3 regions of the Pseudacidovorax sp. DMC4 genome follow, and region 1 is predicted to be linked to each of the others. Evidence: predicted binding sites of a transcription regulator. Region 1 holds the regulator's gene; each other region holds the start of a gene.
What was found. The regulator sigma-54, encoded in region 1, starts transcription at its own class of promoters, with help from an activator protein. The targets are predictions, from matches to a motif close to TGGCANGNAANCTGCTTT.
Positions count from the first base shown of each region.

Region 2: the regulator sigma-54 is predicted to act here: its motif matches at 4,029-4,046, upstream of ACT54X_RS27650 (ethanolamine ammonia-lyase subunit EutB).
Region 3: the regulator sigma-54 is predicted to act here: its motif matches at 2,855-2,872, upstream of ACT54X_RS25900 (pilin).

Region 1 covers NZ_JBQUYR010000006.1:266,021-271,724, reverse strand. Annotated here, with positions in the region: gene ACT54X_RS13440 (SPOR domain-containing protein) at 35-733, shown strand; gene ACT54X_RS13435 (thiol:disulfide interchange protein DsbA/DsbL) at 827-1,483, shown strand; gene lptA (lipopolysaccharide transport periplasmic protein LptA) at 1,656-2,327, shown strand; gene lptB (LPS export ABC transporter ATP-binding protein) at 2,324-3,100, shown strand; gene ACT54X_RS13420 (RNA polymerase factor sigma-54) at 3,183-4,775, shown strand; gene ACT54X_RS13415 (THUMP domain-containing class I SAM-dependent RNA methyltransferase) at 4,877-5,704, shown strand, end outside.
Region 2 covers NZ_JBQUYR010000022.1:19,105-24,808, reverse strand. Annotated here, with positions in the region: gene ACT54X_RS27670 (type B 50S ribosomal protein L31) at 14-277, shown strand; gene ACT54X_RS27665 (hypothetical protein) at 417-2,150, shown strand; gene ACT54X_RS27660 (MATE family efflux transporter) at 2,147-3,490, shown strand; gene ACT54X_RS27655 (FKBP-type peptidyl-prolyl cis-trans isomerase) at 3,518-3,940, opposite strand; gene ACT54X_RS27650 (ethanolamine ammonia-lyase subunit EutB) at 4,133-5,533, shown strand; gene eutC (ethanolamine ammonia-lyase subunit EutC) at 5,605-5,704, shown strand, end outside.
Region 3 covers NZ_JBQUYR010000018.1:28,372-34,075, forward strand. Annotated here, with positions in the region: gene ACT54X_RS25890 (CHASE2 domain-containing protein) at 1-1,671, shown strand, start outside; gene ACT54X_RS25895 (MBL fold metallo-hydrolase) at 1,865-2,689, shown strand; gene ACT54X_RS25900 (pilin) at 2,926-3,396, shown strand; gene ACT54X_RS25905 (hypothetical protein) at 3,447-5,354, shown strand; gene ACT54X_RS25910 (NAD(P)/FAD-dependent oxidoreductase) at 5,364-5,704, shown strand, end outside.

The DNA.
Region 1 (5,704 bases):
GCGCGCCGGTGGCGCTGCAGCAGCAAGGCAATCCATGAGATCCAGACAACAGGGCAATTTCGCCATCGGCCTCATCGTCGGGCTCGTGCTCGGCCTGGGCGTGGCGCTCGGCGTGGCGGTGTACGTCACCAAGGTGCCGATCCCGTTCATGACCAAGACCCAGCCCCGCGCCGCCGAGCAGGACGAGGCCGAGGCCCGCAAGAACCGCGACTGGGACCCCAATTCGCCGCTGTATGGCAAGCAGCCGTCCAAGCCGCCGGCCACGCCGGGTGCGCCGGCCGGCGGCAATCCGCCCGTGACCACCGCCCCGCCGGTGCCGGCCATCGCCGCCCAGCCTGGCACCCCGCCCCAGGCCGCCACGCCGCCGACGGCCGTCACGCCGGCCATGCCGCGCGCGCCGCAGGCAGCCAATCCGCCGCCCTCGGCCGATCCGCTGGGCGACCTGGCCCGCGCGCGCGCCGGCCTGCCCGCCAGCGGCGGCGATGCGGCGTCCGACCCCTTCGTGTACTTCGTGCAGGCGGGTGCCTTCCGCACCAGCGACGACGCCGAGGCCCAGCGCGCCAAGCTCTCGCTGATGGGCGTGGAGGTGCGCGTCACCGAGCGTGAGCAGGCCGGCCGTCCCGTCTTCCGGGTGCGCGCGGGTCCGTACAGCAAGAAGGACGACGCTGACCGGCTGAAGGAACGACTGGACGGCGCCGGCTTCGACGCCGCCCTGGTGCGCGTCCAGCGCTGAGTGCCTTGCCCTGTTGCCGTCGGGCGCGGCAGATCGCCGGAACTCGCTGCCGCCCGACGTGCTCTGTGTCTGCATCCCTGTTGGAGAAATCGCTTGAAACGTCGTGACTTTTCGCTGGCCGCCGCGGCCGTGACGCTGGCCCCCCTGGCCCCCCTGGCGGCCCATGCCCAGACCCCCGCCTCCGCCTTCAAGGCCGGCAAGGACTACGTGACGCTGGGCAAGCCGGCCCCGGTCGATGCGCCGGCCGGCAAGGTCGAGGTGGCCGAGTTCTTCTCGTACAACTGCCCACACTGCGCTGCCTTCGAGCCCAAGCTCGAACCCTGGATCAAGAAGCTGCAGCCCTACGTGGCCTTCCGCCGCATCCCGGTGCCCTTCGTGGGCAACGACGTCGAGACCAAGCAGAAGCTCTACTACACGCTCGAGGCCATGGGCAAGGTCGACGAGTTCCAGATGAAGATCTTCCAGGCCATCCACGTCGACCGCCAACGCATCTTCGGCGACGCCGCCGTGATCGAGTGGGCCGGCAAGCAGCCTGGCCTGGACGCCAAGAAGTTCGAGGAAACCTTCAAGTCCTTCGGCGTCGCCGGCAAGGCCAAGCGTGCCAGCCAGATGACCGAGGCCTACCAGGTGGCCGGCGTGCCCGCCTTCGGGGTGGCCGGCCGCTACTATGTGGACGGCGACTTGGCCGGTTCGCTCGACCGCGCCCTGCAGATCGTGGAGGCCCTGGCGGCCGAATCGCGCAAGGGCTGAGCCGACGCCCCGCCCCAGCGCCCCGGCCCGCTTCGGCGGGCCTTTTCATTGCGGGTGTGCCGCGCGCCCTGCCGACGGTGCGCGCTACCGGAATGCAAGCGCGGGACATTCACCGCGGCCGCCGGTTTGAGACAAAGCCGGGCCTACAATCAAGAGCAAGTTCCGTGCCTTTATGACCCATCCCTCGCACTCCACGATCTCCCTTCCCTGGCGCCGCCTCGGCCGTGCCATGGTCCTCGTGGCCGCGCTGGGCCTGGCCGCCGCGGCCCAGGCCGAGAAGGCCGACCGCAACCAGCCGATGAACATCGAGGCCGACTCGCTGCGCTATGACGACCTGAAGCAGACCAGCATCTTCACGGGTCGGGTGGTGGTCACCAAGGGCACGCTGCTCATCCGCGGCACCCGCGTCGAGGTCCGGCAGGACCCGGAGGGCTACCAGTACGGCGTGGTCACCGCCGACCCGGGCCAGCGCGGCTACTTCAAGCAGCGCCGCGATGGCGGCAACGACGAGTGGATCGAGGGCGAGGGCGAGGTCATCGAGTACGACGGCCGCGCCGACACCGTCAAGTTCATCCGTCGCGCCGTCATGCGCCGGCTGACCGGCACCACCGTCACCGACGAGACCTCCGGCCCGCTGATCACCTACAACCAGACCAACGACACCTTCACCGTCAATGGCGCCCCGCCGCCGCCGGGCGGCACCCAGCAGCCGGGCGGCCGCGTGCGGGCCATCCTGTCGCCGCGCAGCACCGAGCCCACGCAGGTGCCGGCCCCCGGCCCGCGCACCGGCGCGCCGCTGCGCCAGAGCGGCTCGCTGTCGGGCCAGAACGGGGGCAGCCGGTGAGCGTCGCGGTGCCGGCGGGCGGCAGCCGGCTGCAGGCGCGTGGCCTGCAGAAGAGCTACGGCAGCCGCAAGGTGGTCAAGAACGTCTCGCTCGACGTGCAGAAGGGCGAGGTCGTCGGCCTGCTGGGCCCCAACGGCGCCGGCAAGACCACGTCCTTCTACATGATCGTCGGCCTGGTGCGGGCCGATGCTGGCCAGATCAGCATCGACGGCGAGGCCGTGGAGCACATGCCCATCCACCGCCGGGCGCGCATGGGCCTGTCGTACCTGCCGCAGGAGGCGTCGATCTTCCGCAAGCTGACGGTGCAGGAGAACGTGCGCGCCGTACTCGAACTGCAGGAAGAAGCCGATGCCCGCGGCCGCATGGCGCCCCTCTCGCGCGATCGCATCGAGCAGCGCCTGTCCGAGCTGCTGGCCGACCTGCGCGTCGACCACCTGCGCGACTCACCCGCCCTGGCCCTGTCGGGCGGCGAGCGGCGCCGGGTGGAGATCGCCCGTGCGCTGGCCACGCAGCCGCGCTTCATCCTGCTGGACGAGCCCTTCGCCGGCATCGACCCCATCGCCGTGATCGAGATCCAGCGGATCATCAGCTTCCTCAAGGAGCGCGGCATCGGCGTGCTGATTACCGACCACAACGTGCGCGAGACGCTGGGCATCTGCGACCACGCCTTCATCATCAGCGACGGCCAGGTGCTGGCGCAGGGCACGCCCTCCGAGATCGTCGACAACGCCGAGGTGCGCCGCGTGTACCTGGGCGAACACTTCCGGATGTAGCCAGGGTGCCTGTTTCCGCGTTCCGTCCTACCGGCATCTCTCCTGTGCTGCCCATGGTTGCGCAATCCGTGGGAGGCCGGCCATGAAGCAGGGCCTGTCGCTGCGCGTCTCGCAGCATCTGGCGCTCACGCCCCAGCTGCAGCAGTCGATCCGGCTGCTGCAGCTCTCGACGCTGGAGCTGAGCCAGGAGGTCGAGCAGATGCTCGACGACAACCCCTTCCTGGAGCGTCTGACCGAGGAGGCGCCGCGCGAGGAGTTCGGCCTGGAGGCGGCCGACGCCCCGGTGCCCCGCGACGAGCGCGAGGACGGCACCGACTACGCCGCGACGGCCAGCGCCAGCAGCACGTCGAGCAGCAGCAGCGACACCGCCGTGGCAGAGGCCGACGCGCCCGCCACCGAGAGCGTCGACGCCGAGCCCGACTGGGACGGCGACGGCACCGTGGAGTTCTCGCCCGACGACAGCGAATGGGGCGGCGACGCCCCGGCGCGCAACAACAGCAGCAGCCAGGACGACGACGAGCGCGCCGACGCCACCGAGCTGGCGCGCAGCCAGGAGTCGCTGCAGGCCCACCTGCACCGCCAGGCGCTGTCGCTGCGCCTCACGCCCGAGGACTCGGCCGCGCTGCGCTTCCTGATCGAATCGCTCAACGACGACGGCTACCTGGAGGATTCGCTCCCGGCCCTGGCCTCGGCCCTGGCCGGCGACGACAACGACGAGTTCGACGAGTTGATCCACCACTTCCAGGTGGCGCTGGGCCTGCTGCAGAGCCTGGACCCGCTGGGCGTGGGCGCGCGCGACCTGGGCGAATGCCTGGCCATCCAGCTGCGCGCCGGCGCCGACGCGGACGACAGCGACGAGGAAGACCAGGTCCGCAAGGTCGCCCTGGCCATCTGCAAGCAGCCCATGGACCTTCTGGCCAAGCGCGACTTCAAGCGCCTGGCCGTGCTCACCCGCAGCAACGAGGACCTGGTGCGCCAGGCGTCGCAACTGATCGCGCGGCTGGAGCCCAAGCCCGGGCGGCGCTTCGTCGATGTGGAGCGGCACGTGATCGTGCCCGACGTCATCGTCACCCGCAGCGGGCGCGGCAGCAACATCAAGTTCCGCGTGCAGCTCAACCCCGACGTGATGCCGCGGCTGCGCGTGCACGACATCTATGCCGGCGCGCTCAAGTCGCACAAGGGCGAGGGCAGCCAGGCCCTGAGCCAGCGGTTGCAGGAGGCGCGCTGGTTCATCAAGAACATCCAGCAGCGCTTCGACACCATCCTGCGCGTGTCCAACGCCATCGTGGAGCGGCAGAAGAACTTCTTCATCCACGGCGAGCTGGCCATGCGCCCGCTGGTGCTGCGCGAGATCGCCGACGAACTGGGCCTGCACGAGTCGACCATCAGCCGGGTGACCACTGCCAAGTACATGTCCACGCCCTTCGGCACGGTGGAGCTGAAGTATTTCTTCGGCTCGGCCCTGGGCACCGAGACGGGCGGCAATGCGTCCAGCACGGCCGTGCGGGCGCTGATCAAGCAGTTCGTGGGCTCGGAGAACGTCAAGAAGCCGCTGTCGGACAGCCAGATCTCGGACATGCTCAAGGAGCAGGGCATCGAATGCGCCCGCCGCACGGTGGCCAAGTACCGTGAGGCGCTGCGCATCGCGCCGGCCAACCTGCGCAAGGCGCTTTAAAGAGCCGCCGCGTTCCTGGCCCGTGCGCGGGCCGGGGCTTCCGATCGGCGTGCCGGCGAATCGCGGTGGCCGGCCACCTCATTTTTTCGGACGACGAAGCCGTGAACGAACTGATCCTTTTCCTGCCCTGCGCCGCCGGCGTGGAAGACCTCCTGGCCGCCGAGGTGCATGCCATCACCGGCCGCAGCGGCGACGACCTGCGGGTGCTGCGCGGCGGTGTGCGGGTGATGGGCGCCTGGCGCGACGTGCAGGCGCTCAACCTCAAGAGCCGGCTGGCGCAGCGGGTGCTGGTGCAGCTGGCGCACCGGCCCTATCGCAGCGAGGCCGACCTGTACGAAGCCGCCTCGGGCATCGCCTGGGAGATGTGGTTCCAGCCGCGCCAGACCTTCAAGGTCGAGCTCACGGCGCAGGGCAGCCCGCTCCAGAGCCTCAACTTCGCCACGCTCAAGATCAAGGACGCCATCGCCGACCGCTTCCGCGCCCGCGCCGGCGGCGTGCGGCCCAGCGTGGAGACGCGCTTTCCCGACGTGCGCGTCTTCGCCCACCTGACGGCCGAAGAGGTCACGCTCTACATCGACACCAGCGGCGAGCCGCTGTTCAAGCGCGGCTGGCGCGTGGACAAGGGCGACGCTCCGCTCAAGGAGACCCTGGCTGCGGCCATGCTGGCCGCCAGCGGCTGGTGGGATCCGGAGACCGGTGCCGTCTCCGACCAGCCGCTGTACGACCCCTGCTGCGGCAGCGGCACCATTCCCATCGAGGCCGCGCTCCTGGCCGCCGGCGTGCCGGCCGGTGCCTCGCGGCGCTTCGGCTTCGAGGCGCTGCTGCTGCACCGCGCCGAACTCTGGCGCGCGATGCGCGAGGAGGCGCTGGCTCCCGCCGACGCGCGCGCTGCGGGCTCGGTGCGGGTCTTTGGCAGCGACGTGTCGCAC
Region 2 (5,704 bases), on a different contig from region 1:
TCAAGGAACCACCATGGCCAAAGAAGGCATCCATCCCGACTACCGCGAAGTCCTGTTCCTGGACCTGTCCAACGGCTTCAAGTTCGTCACCCGCTCCTGCGTGAACACGCGCGAGACCGAGACCTTCGAAGGCAAGGAATACCCCCTGTACAAGCTGGACACCTCCAGCGAGTCGCACCCCTTCTACACCGGCACCCAGAAGTCGGTGGACAACATGGGCGGCCGCGTCGAGAAGTTCCGCAACAAGTTCGGCAAGACCGCGCTGTCCTCCAAGTAAGCCGTCTTTGCACACAGCGCCGCCCCGTGCGGTGCACCGAGGGCAGCCCGGATCTCCGTGCTGCCCTTTGTTTTTTCCCCCATGCGCCGCCCGATGATCCGGGCCGCACGCCCGCCCGCCAGACCGTGAGCCCCGCGCATTGAGCCCCCCCAATCCCGCCATCGTTGCCCAGAACGCCGTGCGCCGCCTGCCCCGGGCGGCGCTGTTGCTGCTGTGTGCCGCCTACCTGATGCCCGGCCTGCTGGGCCGGGGGCCGTGGAAGAGTGCGGATGTCGCCTCCTTCGGCTACATGGCGGCGCTGGCCGAGGGCGGCGGCCTGGCACGCTGGCTCGACCCGCTGCTGCTGGGCCTGCGGCCGGAGATTCCGGCCCTGCTGCCCTACTGGATCGGGGCCTGGGCGATCCAGCTCTCACCCTCGTGGCTGCCGCCCGACCTGGCGGTGCGCATCGTGTTCGCGCTGATGCTGTGGTGCACCTTCACCGCCACCTGGTATGCCGTGTACTACCTGGCACGGACGCCGCGGGCCCAGCCGGTGGCCTTTGCCTTCGGCGGGGAGGCCCGGCCGACGGACTATGCGCGCGCGGTGGCCGATGGCGGGCTGCTCGCACTGATCGCCAGCCTGGGTCTGGCCCAACTGGGCCATGAAACCACGCCGGCGCTGGCACAGCTCTTCTTTGCCTCGCTGCTGTTCTATGGCGCCGCGGCGCTGCCCTATCGGCGCGCAGCGCCCCTCACCGCCTTCGGCATCGGCACGCTGGGGCTGTCGCTCAGCGGTGCGCCCTCCATGGGCCTGATCCTGAGCGGTGGCTGCGCGGTGCTGGCCTGCCGCGAATGGCTGCTCGGCCAGCGCGAGCCCGACGGCGACGCCAGTCCGGTGTACGACCGCACCGGCGTCTTCGGCCTGGCCGCCCTGGCACTGATCGGGGCAGCCGTGGCGGCTGCCCTGGGCCAGTTCCACTGGAACCTCTCCCTGCCCGGCAGCGACCCCAACGAGCGCCTCATCGCCGAGGCGCGCGGCCTGCTCAAGCTCTTCCTCTGGTTCACCTGGCCGGCCTGGCCGTTGGCGATCTGGACGCTGTGGCGCTGGCGCCGGCAACTGACGGCCCGGCACGTGGCGCTGCCCCTGGGCTTCATGCTGGCGGCCTCGTTCTCGACCATCTTCACGGACTTCGGCGAACGCTCCCTGCTGATCGGTCTGCCCGCCTTCGCCACGCTGGCGGCCTTCGCGCTGCCCACCTTCCGGCGCAGCGTCTCGGCGCTGATCGACTGGTTCACCCTGCTCTTCTTCAGCGGCGTGGCGCTGTTCATCTGGGTGTACTGGATCTCGCTGCACACCGGCGTGCCGGCCAAACCCGCCGCCAATGTGTACCGGCTGGCGCCGGGCTTCGTGCCCGATTTCTCCTGGATCGGCTTCGGTCTGGCGCTGGCCGCCACCATCGCCTGGGCCTGGCTGGTGCGCTGGCGCACCGGGCGACACCGCGCCGCGCTCTGGAAGACGATGGCCCTGCCCGCCGGCGGCGCCGCGCTGTGCTGGCTGCTGCTGATGACCTTGTGGCTGCCGCTGCTCGACTACGCCCGCAGCTACGAGCCGCAGGTGCGCGCCCTCTCGCAACGCATGGGCGCGCAGCCCGGCTGCGTGGACGAGCTCGGCCTCAACCGCGCCCAGATCGCCGCGCTGCGCCACCACGGCCGCGTGGCGCTGCAACCGCTGGCCGACGGCAGCCGGTGCACTTGGCTGCTCGTGCATCCGGACTACCTGTTCAGCCTGCCCAACCGGGTCCGCATGGCCGACTGGCATTTCGAGGGCACCTTCCGCCGGCCCACCAGCCCCAGCGACGACCTGCTGCTGTTCCGCCGACAGGCACCGCAGTGAGCGAGCGGCGCCTCATCGCCCGCCACGCCGGCACGGTGCTGGTCGGCCAGATGGCGACCATGGCCTTCGGCGTCACCGACACCGTGGTCGCCGGCCGCTTCGACCAGGATGCGCTGGCGGCGCTGTCCATCGGTGCGGCCATCTTCATCAGCGTGTTCGTGGCGCTGACCGGCACACTGCAGGCGCTGCTGCCGGTCTGGGCCGAGCTGCACGGGGCCGGCCGGCGCGAGGCCATGGGCCGCTCGGTGCGGCAGGCGCTGTACCTGTGCGCGGCCACCACGGCGGTCGGCGCGACGCTGCTGCTGTCGCCCGGCCCGCTGCTGGCCTGGACCGAGGTGCCGCCCGCCATGCGGGGCGCGGTCGGCCAGTACCTGGCCGTGCTGGCCGCGGCCCTGCCGGCGGCGCTGCTGTTTCGCATCTACGCCACCCTGAACCAGTCCATCGGCCGGCCGAGTTTCGTCACCTGGCTGCAGGTCGGCGCGCTGGCGGTCAAGGTGCCGCTGTCGATCTGGCTGACCTTCGGCGGCCTGGGCGTGCCCGCACTGGGCCTGATGGGCTGCGCACTCGGCACGCTGACCGTCAACTGGCTGATGCTGGCCGTTGCGGTGCTGATGCTGCGCCACCGCCCCGAATACCAACCCTATCGCCTCTGGCGCCGGCCCGAGCGGCCGGACTGGCCGCAACTGGGCGCCTTTGCCCGGCTGGGGGTGCCGGCGGGGCTGTCGGTGATGGTGGAGGTGAGCTCCTTCACCTTCATGGCCCTGTTCATCGCCCGCCTGGGCAGCACGGCCACGGCGGCACACCAGATCGCATCGAACCTCACCGCGGTGGCCTACATGGTGCCGCTCTCGCTGGGCCTGGCCACCAGCGCCCGGGTCGGCTACTGGATGGGCGCCGGCCGGCCGGACCAGGCGCGGCGCGCCTGCTGGCAGGGTCTGGGCATGGCGGTGCTGGCCGCGTTGATGGTGGCCGGCTCGCTGCTGGCTTTGCGCGGCACCATCGTCCAGTTCTACACGCGCGAGGCGGCCGTGGCCCATCTGGCGGCGGGCCTGCTCGCGGCCTGCGCCGCCTACCACCTGGCCGACGCGACCCAGACGCTGTGCATCTTCGTGCTGCGCTGCTTCCGCATCACGGTCGCGCCGCTGCTCGTGTACTGCGCCCTGCTGTGGGGCGTGGGGCTGGGCGGCGGCTACTGGCTGGCCTACCACGGCCTCGGGCCCAGGCCGGCGCAACATTCGCCGCTGGCGTTCTGGATCATGGCGGCCGCGGCATTGGGCGCCGCGGCGTTGATCCTGCTGGCGCTGCTGCGGCTTGCGGTGGGCCGCGCAGGCCGCCGCTGAACCTGAACGGCGGCGGGCCGCCGGGGCTCAGCGGCCCTGGATACCCAGCAATTCGACCTCGAAGTTCAGCGTGGCATTGGGTGGGATCACCCCGCCCGCGCCGCGGCTGCCGTAGGCGATGGCCGGCGGGCACACCAGCTTGGCCTTGCCGCCCACCTTCATCTTCTGCAGTCCCTCGGTCCAGCACGGAATCACGCGGTTGAGCGGGAACTCGGCCGGCTGGTTGCGGGCATAGGAGCTGTCGAATTCCTTGCCGCTGTCCGGGAAGGTGCCGCGGTAGTGCACCCGCACTGTGTCGGTCGCCGAGGGGCTGGGGCCGGTGCCCTCCTTGACGCTCTGGTAGACCAGGCCGCTGGGCGTGGTGACGGCGGCGCTCTGGGCGTGGACAGCGCCACAGGCGAAGAGAAGGGTGGCGGCAGCGGCGCCGAGGGCACGCGAAACGATGGTCATGGGCTCTCCCGAGGTGGAAAAGCGGCGGATCATAAGCCGCGCCCCTGACGCTCTCTGCGCCCCCGCCGCAGCAGGTCAGGCCGAGCGCGGGCCCGGAACCTGCATCGCTTGTCCTACCCGGCAGCCGGGCGGCAAGCGCGATCATGCGTCGGTCTCCCGCCACGGCCGGCCCCTCGCCCACCGACACCGCCCATGCGCTACCGCACGACGATCCAGCATCAGGTCTTCGACTTCGACGATCTCCGCCAGGTGATGGCCTGTGCCAGCCCGGCACGTTCGGGCGACTACTTGGCCGGCGTCGGCGCCGCCACCGCGCAGCAACGGATGGCGGCGCGGCATGTGCTGGCCGACACGCCGCTCAAGCAGTTCCTCAGCGAGGCGCTGGTGCCCTACGAAGAGGACAACATCACCCGGTTGATCCTCGACGGCCATGACGCGGCCGCCTTCGCACCGGTCGCGCATCGCACCGTGGGCGATTTCCGCAACTGGCTGCTGTCCGATGCGGCGGACACCGCGGCGCTGACCGCGCTGGCGCCCGGGCTCACGCCGGAGATGGTGGCTGCCGTCTCCAAGATCATGCGCAACCAGGACCTGATCGTCGTCGCGCGCAAGTGCCGGGTCACCAGCCGCTTCCGCAACACCCTCGGTCTTCCCGGCCATCTGGCCGTCCGGCTGCAGCCTAACCATCCGACCGATGACCTGCGCGGCATCGCCGCCTCCACGCTGGACGGACTGCTCTACGGCGCAGGCGATGCGGTGATCGGCGTCAACCCTGTCTCCGACAGCCTGCCGGTGCTCGAGCGGCTGCAGCACATGCTGGCCGAGGTCATCGAGCGCTTTGCCATTCCCACCCAGAGCTGCGTGCTCACCCATGTGACCAACACGATGAAGCTCATGGAACGGGCCGCGCCGGTGGACCTGGTGTTCCAGTCCATCGCCGGCACCGAGAAGGCCAACCTCTCCTTCGGCGTCACGCCCGAACTGCTGGACGAGGCCTGCGAAGCCGCCCGCGCACTGGGCCGCGGCACGCTGGGCGACAACGTCATGTACTTCGAGACCGGCCAGGGCAGCGCGCTGTCGGCCAATGCGCACCACGGCGTCGACCAGCAGACCTGCGAGGCGCGGGCCTATGCGCTGGCGCGGCGCTACCGGCCGCTGCTGGTCAACACCGTCGTGGGATTCATCGGGCCGGAATACCTGTTCGACGGCAAGCAGATCATCCGCGCCGGGCTGGAAGACCATTTCTGCGGCAAGCTGCTGGGCCTGCCCATCGGCTGCGACGTCTGCTACACCAACCATGCCGAGGCCGATCAGGACGACATGGACACGCTGCTGGTGCTGCTGGCCACGGCTGGGCTCACCTTCCTGATCGGCGTGCCGGGGGCGGACGACGTGATGCTCAACTACCAGAGCACGTCCTTCCACGACGCTCTGTTCCTGCGCGACACCCTGGGCTTGAAGCGCGCACCCGAGTTCGAGGCTTGGCTTCAGCACATGGGCATCACCGGTGCCGATGGCCGCTTGGTGCCAGGGCCTGCACCGATGCTGCAGCAGGGCATGCAGCGGCTGCGCCTTCTGGGAGCCGCCGCATGAGCACCGCATCGAACGAACCGACCCAAGCCTCTACCCGGGTTACTCCAGCAGAAGACCGATCTGCCCCGCCCGTGACGCCCGACCCCTGGCAGGCCTGGCGCGCCGCCACGCCCGCCCGGCTGGCCCTCGGCCGCGCCGGCAGCGGCATGCCCACCGACGAGACGCTGCGCT
Region 3 (5,704 bases), on a different contig from region 1:
GCGCCCGGCCGCGTGGTGCTGGGCGTCCATTTCGACGGCGAGGCTGGCGCCCCGGACCACCCGTCCGCCGCACCCAACGTGCAACCGCCAGCGCCGCTTCTGCCCGCCGACGCACTGGGGCCGGATGCCGCCCGGATTCCGGCCTGGCCCACGCTGGTCGCGAGCCTGCCCGGCCGGACGACGGGCGCCCGACCGGGCTTCATCAACGTCGTCTTCCAACGCGGCCAGGACGGGGTGGTGCGCACCGTACCGCTGCTGGCCCGGCTGGACACCGCGCCCGGCGGCTATTACGAGTCGCTGGCCCTGGCGACCTTCCGGGCCGCCACCGGCAGCGCGCCACCGGTGCTGCGGCTCGCCACGGCGCCGGGGGCGTCCCCGCGGCTCGTCGCCCTGGGGCTGCAGACCGCCAGCGGCCGCCTGGACGTGCCGGTGGGCACCGACGGCGGCCTCGTCGTCCCCTACCGGCGCTCTGGCGAGGACGCGGGGCCGCGGTTTCGCTATGTCTCGGCCCGCGACGTGCTGGAAGGCCGCCTGCCGCCTGCGGCCTTGCGGGACCGCATCGTCCTGGTCGGCGCCAGCGCCGCCGGCCTGCAGGACCTGCGCGCCACACCCATCGCCGCGGCCCTGCCGGGGGTGGAAGTGCATGCCCATGTGCTCTCCGGCCTGCTCGACCGGCGCCTGCCGCATGTGCCCGACTACGCGCCGGGCTATGCCTGGGCCAGTCTGGTCGTGATCGGCCTGCTGCTGGTTCTGGGCGTGACCCGGCGCTCGGCCGCCGCCGGCTTCGCCATCGGGCTGGGGGCCTGCGGCGGGCTGCTGCTGCTCAATGACCTGCTCTACCGCCATGGCGGCCTGGTGCTGCCCCAGGCCGCCGCGCTGCTGGCCGGCGCCGTGGGCCTGCTGCTCAGCATGAGCTGGGGCTACTTCGTGGAAAGCCGCAAGCGCCGGGGACTGATGCGCCTGTTCGGCGCCTATGTCCCGCCGCAGCTGGTGGACGACATGGCCCGCGAGCCGCACCGCTACAGCATGCGGGCCGAAAGCCGGGTGCTCACCATCATGTTCTGCGACATGCGGGGCTTCACCCACCTGGCCGAGCACATGGCGCCCACGACCTTGCAGGCCCTGCTGCACGAGGTCTTCACCCGCTTCACCGAGATCGTCAACCGGCATGGCGGCACCGTCGACAAATACATGGGCGACTGCCTCATGGCCTTCTGGGGCGCACCGGTCGCGCAGGCCGACCATGCCGCGCGGGCGGTGCATGCCGCGCAGGACATCGTCGCCGCGCTGCCCGCGCTCAATGCGCAGCACGAGGCGGCTGGCCTGCCCGCGGTGGCCATCGGCATCGGCCTCAACACCGGCCCGGTGGTGGTCGGCAACATGGGCTCGGCGCTACGCCGCAGCTACACCGTGATCGGCGACGCCGTGAACCTCGCCGCGCGGCTGGAAGGCCTGTGCACGCCCCATGGCGTGCCCATCGTCGTCGGCGAGAACACCCGCGCGCTGATGCCGGATGCGCCCTGGCGCGAACTGGGCGAGGTGCAGGTGCGCGGGCGCCAGCGGGGCGTGCGCATCTACACGCCCGAGGGGCCCGCGCCGGCCAGGCCGCCTGCCGCCGCTCCGGTGCACCGGGGGCACGCTGGGGGCTCTCGCCCACCGGCGCCGGCCTGAACTGCAAATTAGTGACAACCAATCCTGTGCGGCCCCGACGAACAGGCATACTCGCGCCCCGGCGCGGCGTGACGGAAGTCCTTTGCGCCGCAGCAACCGACGCCTTAGCCTGCACTGTCCGCGGGCGAGCCGGCCTGCCGCGGTGCCCGCCCGGCTCCATCGCCTCCTTTATTCAGAGCTCTTCATGAACAGCCTGCAGGTGCGTGTTCTGGGCTGCTCCGGCGCCATCGCCCGGGGCGCACGGACCACCTCCTTCCTGATCGACGACGACCTCCTGGTCGATGCCGGCACCGGCGTCGGCGACCTGTCCCTGGAAGAGATGGCGCAGATCGACGACGTGGTGCTGACCCACTCGCACCTGGACCACATCGCGGCCCTTCCCCTGATGGTGGACGCGGTCGCCAGCCTGCGCCGCCGGCCGCTGCGGGTGCACGGGCTGCGCGCCACGTTGCAGGTGCTGCGGGCGCATGTGTTCAACAACCTGGTCTGGCCGGACTTCACCGCCCTGCCCAGCAGCGATGCGCCGCTGGTCCACTTCGTCGAGTTCGACGTCGGCCAGAGCCTGATGCTCGGCCGCCGCGCGCCCAAGGTGGTGGAGGTGCTGCCCGCCGTGCACACCGTGCCCGCCTGCGGCTTCGCCGTGCGGCGCGCGGACGGCCATTCGCACTGGGTCTACAGCGGTGACACCGAGCGCAACAAGCCCTTCTGGCGCCGGATCAACCAGATGGACGTGGGCGCCCTCGTGATCGAGACCGCCTTCAGCACGCGCGAGCGCCAGCTGGCCGAACGCAGCCTGCACCTGTCGCCCCCCACCTTGGTGGAAGAGCTGGCGCAGATGTCCCCCATGGCCCGCTACCCCGTCTACGTGACGCACACCAAGCCGGCCGCCGCCGCCGAGATCATGGCCGAGGTCAACGCCCTGGTGGGCCAGTTGCGGCTGTGGGACCGGATCGAACTGCGCTGGCTGGAGGCGGGGCAGACGATTGAGGTGCACGGCGCGGGGCATCCGCGCAGCTGAGGCCTGCAGGCCCGGCCTCCGCGGAGGCGCAAGGGGCGACCAAAGCTGTCACCGCCAGCGACTCTGACTTTTTTGTCACTCGGAAACAGTTGTTTACAAACAAGAAGTGTCAGACTGTGTGGCCTGAGTGTGAACTTTTAGGCGCATTCAAGGCAGGCGGCCGCATGGCACGCGGTCTGCAAAGAGAAGGCACGACCGGGGCAGTACCCGGACCGCTTTCAACCTGGAGTCTGACCATGAACCGTCGCACCATCGCCCGCACCGCCCAGAAGGGCTTCACCCTTATCGAACTGATGATCGTCGTGGCGATCATCGGCATCCTGGCCGCCGTCGCGCTGCCCGCCTACCAGGACTACACCGTGCGCGCACGGGTGTCGGAAGCGATGGTGCTTGGCTCGGCAGCTAAGACGCTGGTCGGCGAGAACGCCGCCAACGCTGCGTCCAGTCTGAGCCTTGGCTTCGACTCTACGTCTGTATCTTCAACGAAGAATGTCAGTTCCATGACCATCGACGGTAGCAGTGGTCTTATCACCATCGTCACAACCGCGGCAGCTGGTAGCGTCACTCTCAAATTGACGCCCCAATCTAACGGAACTGCGATCGCAGCAAATACTCCGCCGACCAAGCAAATTACCTGGACCTGCTCCACTTCCTCGGACAAGTTCAAATATGTTCCGAGCGAATGCCGTAATGCTTCGCCCACCTGAGAACAGTTAAAATACTAAAGGCCCACGAAAGTGGGCTTTTTTATTTCATCATGAAACAAAAGGTTGATTTTTCGCTTTTGCTTTTGGCAGTCCCCGTATTTTTGCTGAATCATTCATATTCCGGAATTCGGCATGATGGTCTTCTTTACGCGGCACAAGCGCTAAAGAATATCGATCCGGAAATATTTTCTTCCGACCTTTTCTTCAAATATGGATCGCAAGATTCATTTTCTATATTTGGGAAAATATATGGAATCGCGGTAGCTCATCTCGGATTTTCTACGGCATCTGCCATTGGCGTTTCCGTTGCTCAAATTCTGTTTTTTTTGTTCTGCTATCAATTGGTGCAGGCTGTCGTTCCAGAACATTCGCGTGCGCCTGCACTATTGCTAATTTTTGGCTCTTCGAGCGCGTATGGCCACTCGACCATTTTTCATTACGCTGAACCATTTCTCACCGCGAGAACCTATGCAGAAATTTTTGTTCTTCTCGGCATTGTTTTTTTGATACGCCGCCACACATTCCTATCGGTTTTTGCTATCGCCGCTGCCGCCATTATTCATCCCGTAATGGCTTTACCTGGAGTAGTTATTTTTTTTCTGTGGCAATCTCTTGAAGATAAGCGGTGGCTTTGGCTCATCGTCGTTGTACCACTCGCATGGCTCGCCGGACTATTTTCCTTGCAGCCGTTTGATCGATTGCATGTGTATTTGGATAGCGAGTGGCGTGAACTCGTCCACTCGTACAACTACATTTTCATGAGCGATTGGCCTCTGCAAAGTTGGCTTGCGTTGGGTTGCGATTTTGCCATTCTTGGTTTTTGTACCCACTTCAGTACAGCCCAGTCTCGCAAGCTAGCTGCTGTAACTCTAGGTTCGCTAATCACTTGTTGCGCCGCATCATTCGTTGGAGCAGATTTTCTCTCCAACGCTTTTTTTGCCAGTCTTCAGCTATGGCGAATTCAGTGGCTATGCCACATCATAGCTTTGATATTGATTTCGCCGTATTTACTAAGTGCGGTCAAACAGGGAAATTTAGGTAGACTGGCTGCGAGCGTTCTCGTCTATGGACTAATTTTTAAGGACTTGACCACCGGAACTTTGGCAATCCTCATGGGTATTATTTTGCTATTGTTGGTCGAAACAAAAAGATCACCTGATATTTCGAGGACCGTGTTCTTCAGTTGCGCTCTACTGCTCATGCTAGCCGCTTTTTACAACTGGAAGATCGACTTTATTCAAGCTATAAAAGTCCAAAACTATTTGCTGGATGGAACTGAACTGACACTAACCACGAAGCTTGCGATTCTTCTAAAACAACCCTATCTGGCAGCGAGTATATTTATACTATTTTCCTTTTTTTCTTTGCGCGCTGGTGTAATAGGTAAACGCATTTTCATGATATCAATGCTCGTCGTTACGCCGCTTAGTATCGCGGATTGGGATCGCCGTCCAGAAATATCAAAGATCATTGAAGAAACTTCTATCAGTGGGCCACACATATTTCAGGCCTTTGTTCCATCCACGGCAGAGGTCTATTGGCAAGGTGAGGCATTAGCACCTTGGTTGCTGATGCATCGAAAAAGCTATGTAAGCGGGATACAGGCAGCAGGGATTGTGTTCAACCGCGGCACAGCAATGGAACTCGAGCGTCGAAGATCAGTTACAGCACCCTTCGATCTACAAAAGGAAATGTGCGGTTTACTGGATGCGCTACACAATCAGAATGGTCGCTGCACACTGGATATATTGTCCTTGGTTCCTACGTGCGAGGCCGATAGAGCACTCGATTTTGTCGTCACTTCATCACGTATTGAACCGTTTTATCTGAGTGCTTGGACGCCTCCTCTCAGGGATAAAAGCCGAGCAAAAACATACTATTTATACAAGTGTACTCATATATTGCAGCAATATGAGTCAATGAGCGCGGCCGCAAATCATAAACGGTCACAATTTTGAAAGACGAGCATGAATGATCTTGAATTCAACGTTGTTATTATTGGCGCAGGACCTGCAGGCCTGACAGCAGCCTACGAGCTTCAAAAAGCCGGGTTAAAAAATATCTGTGTTCTTGAAACCGATGATCAGGTCGGAGGAATCTCGCGTACTGTAGAGCACCATGGAAATCGTATAGATATTGGAGGACATCGATTTTTCTCCAAATCTGACTGGGTAATGGATTGGTGGAACAGCATTCTTCCACTTGAAAAAATCCAGGACCAGAATATGCGATTCGCGTACCAGGGGCGGGAACGCCAAGGGCTCCCCGGCGCATTGACTGCCAGCAAAGCTTGCTTCATCCAAGCATC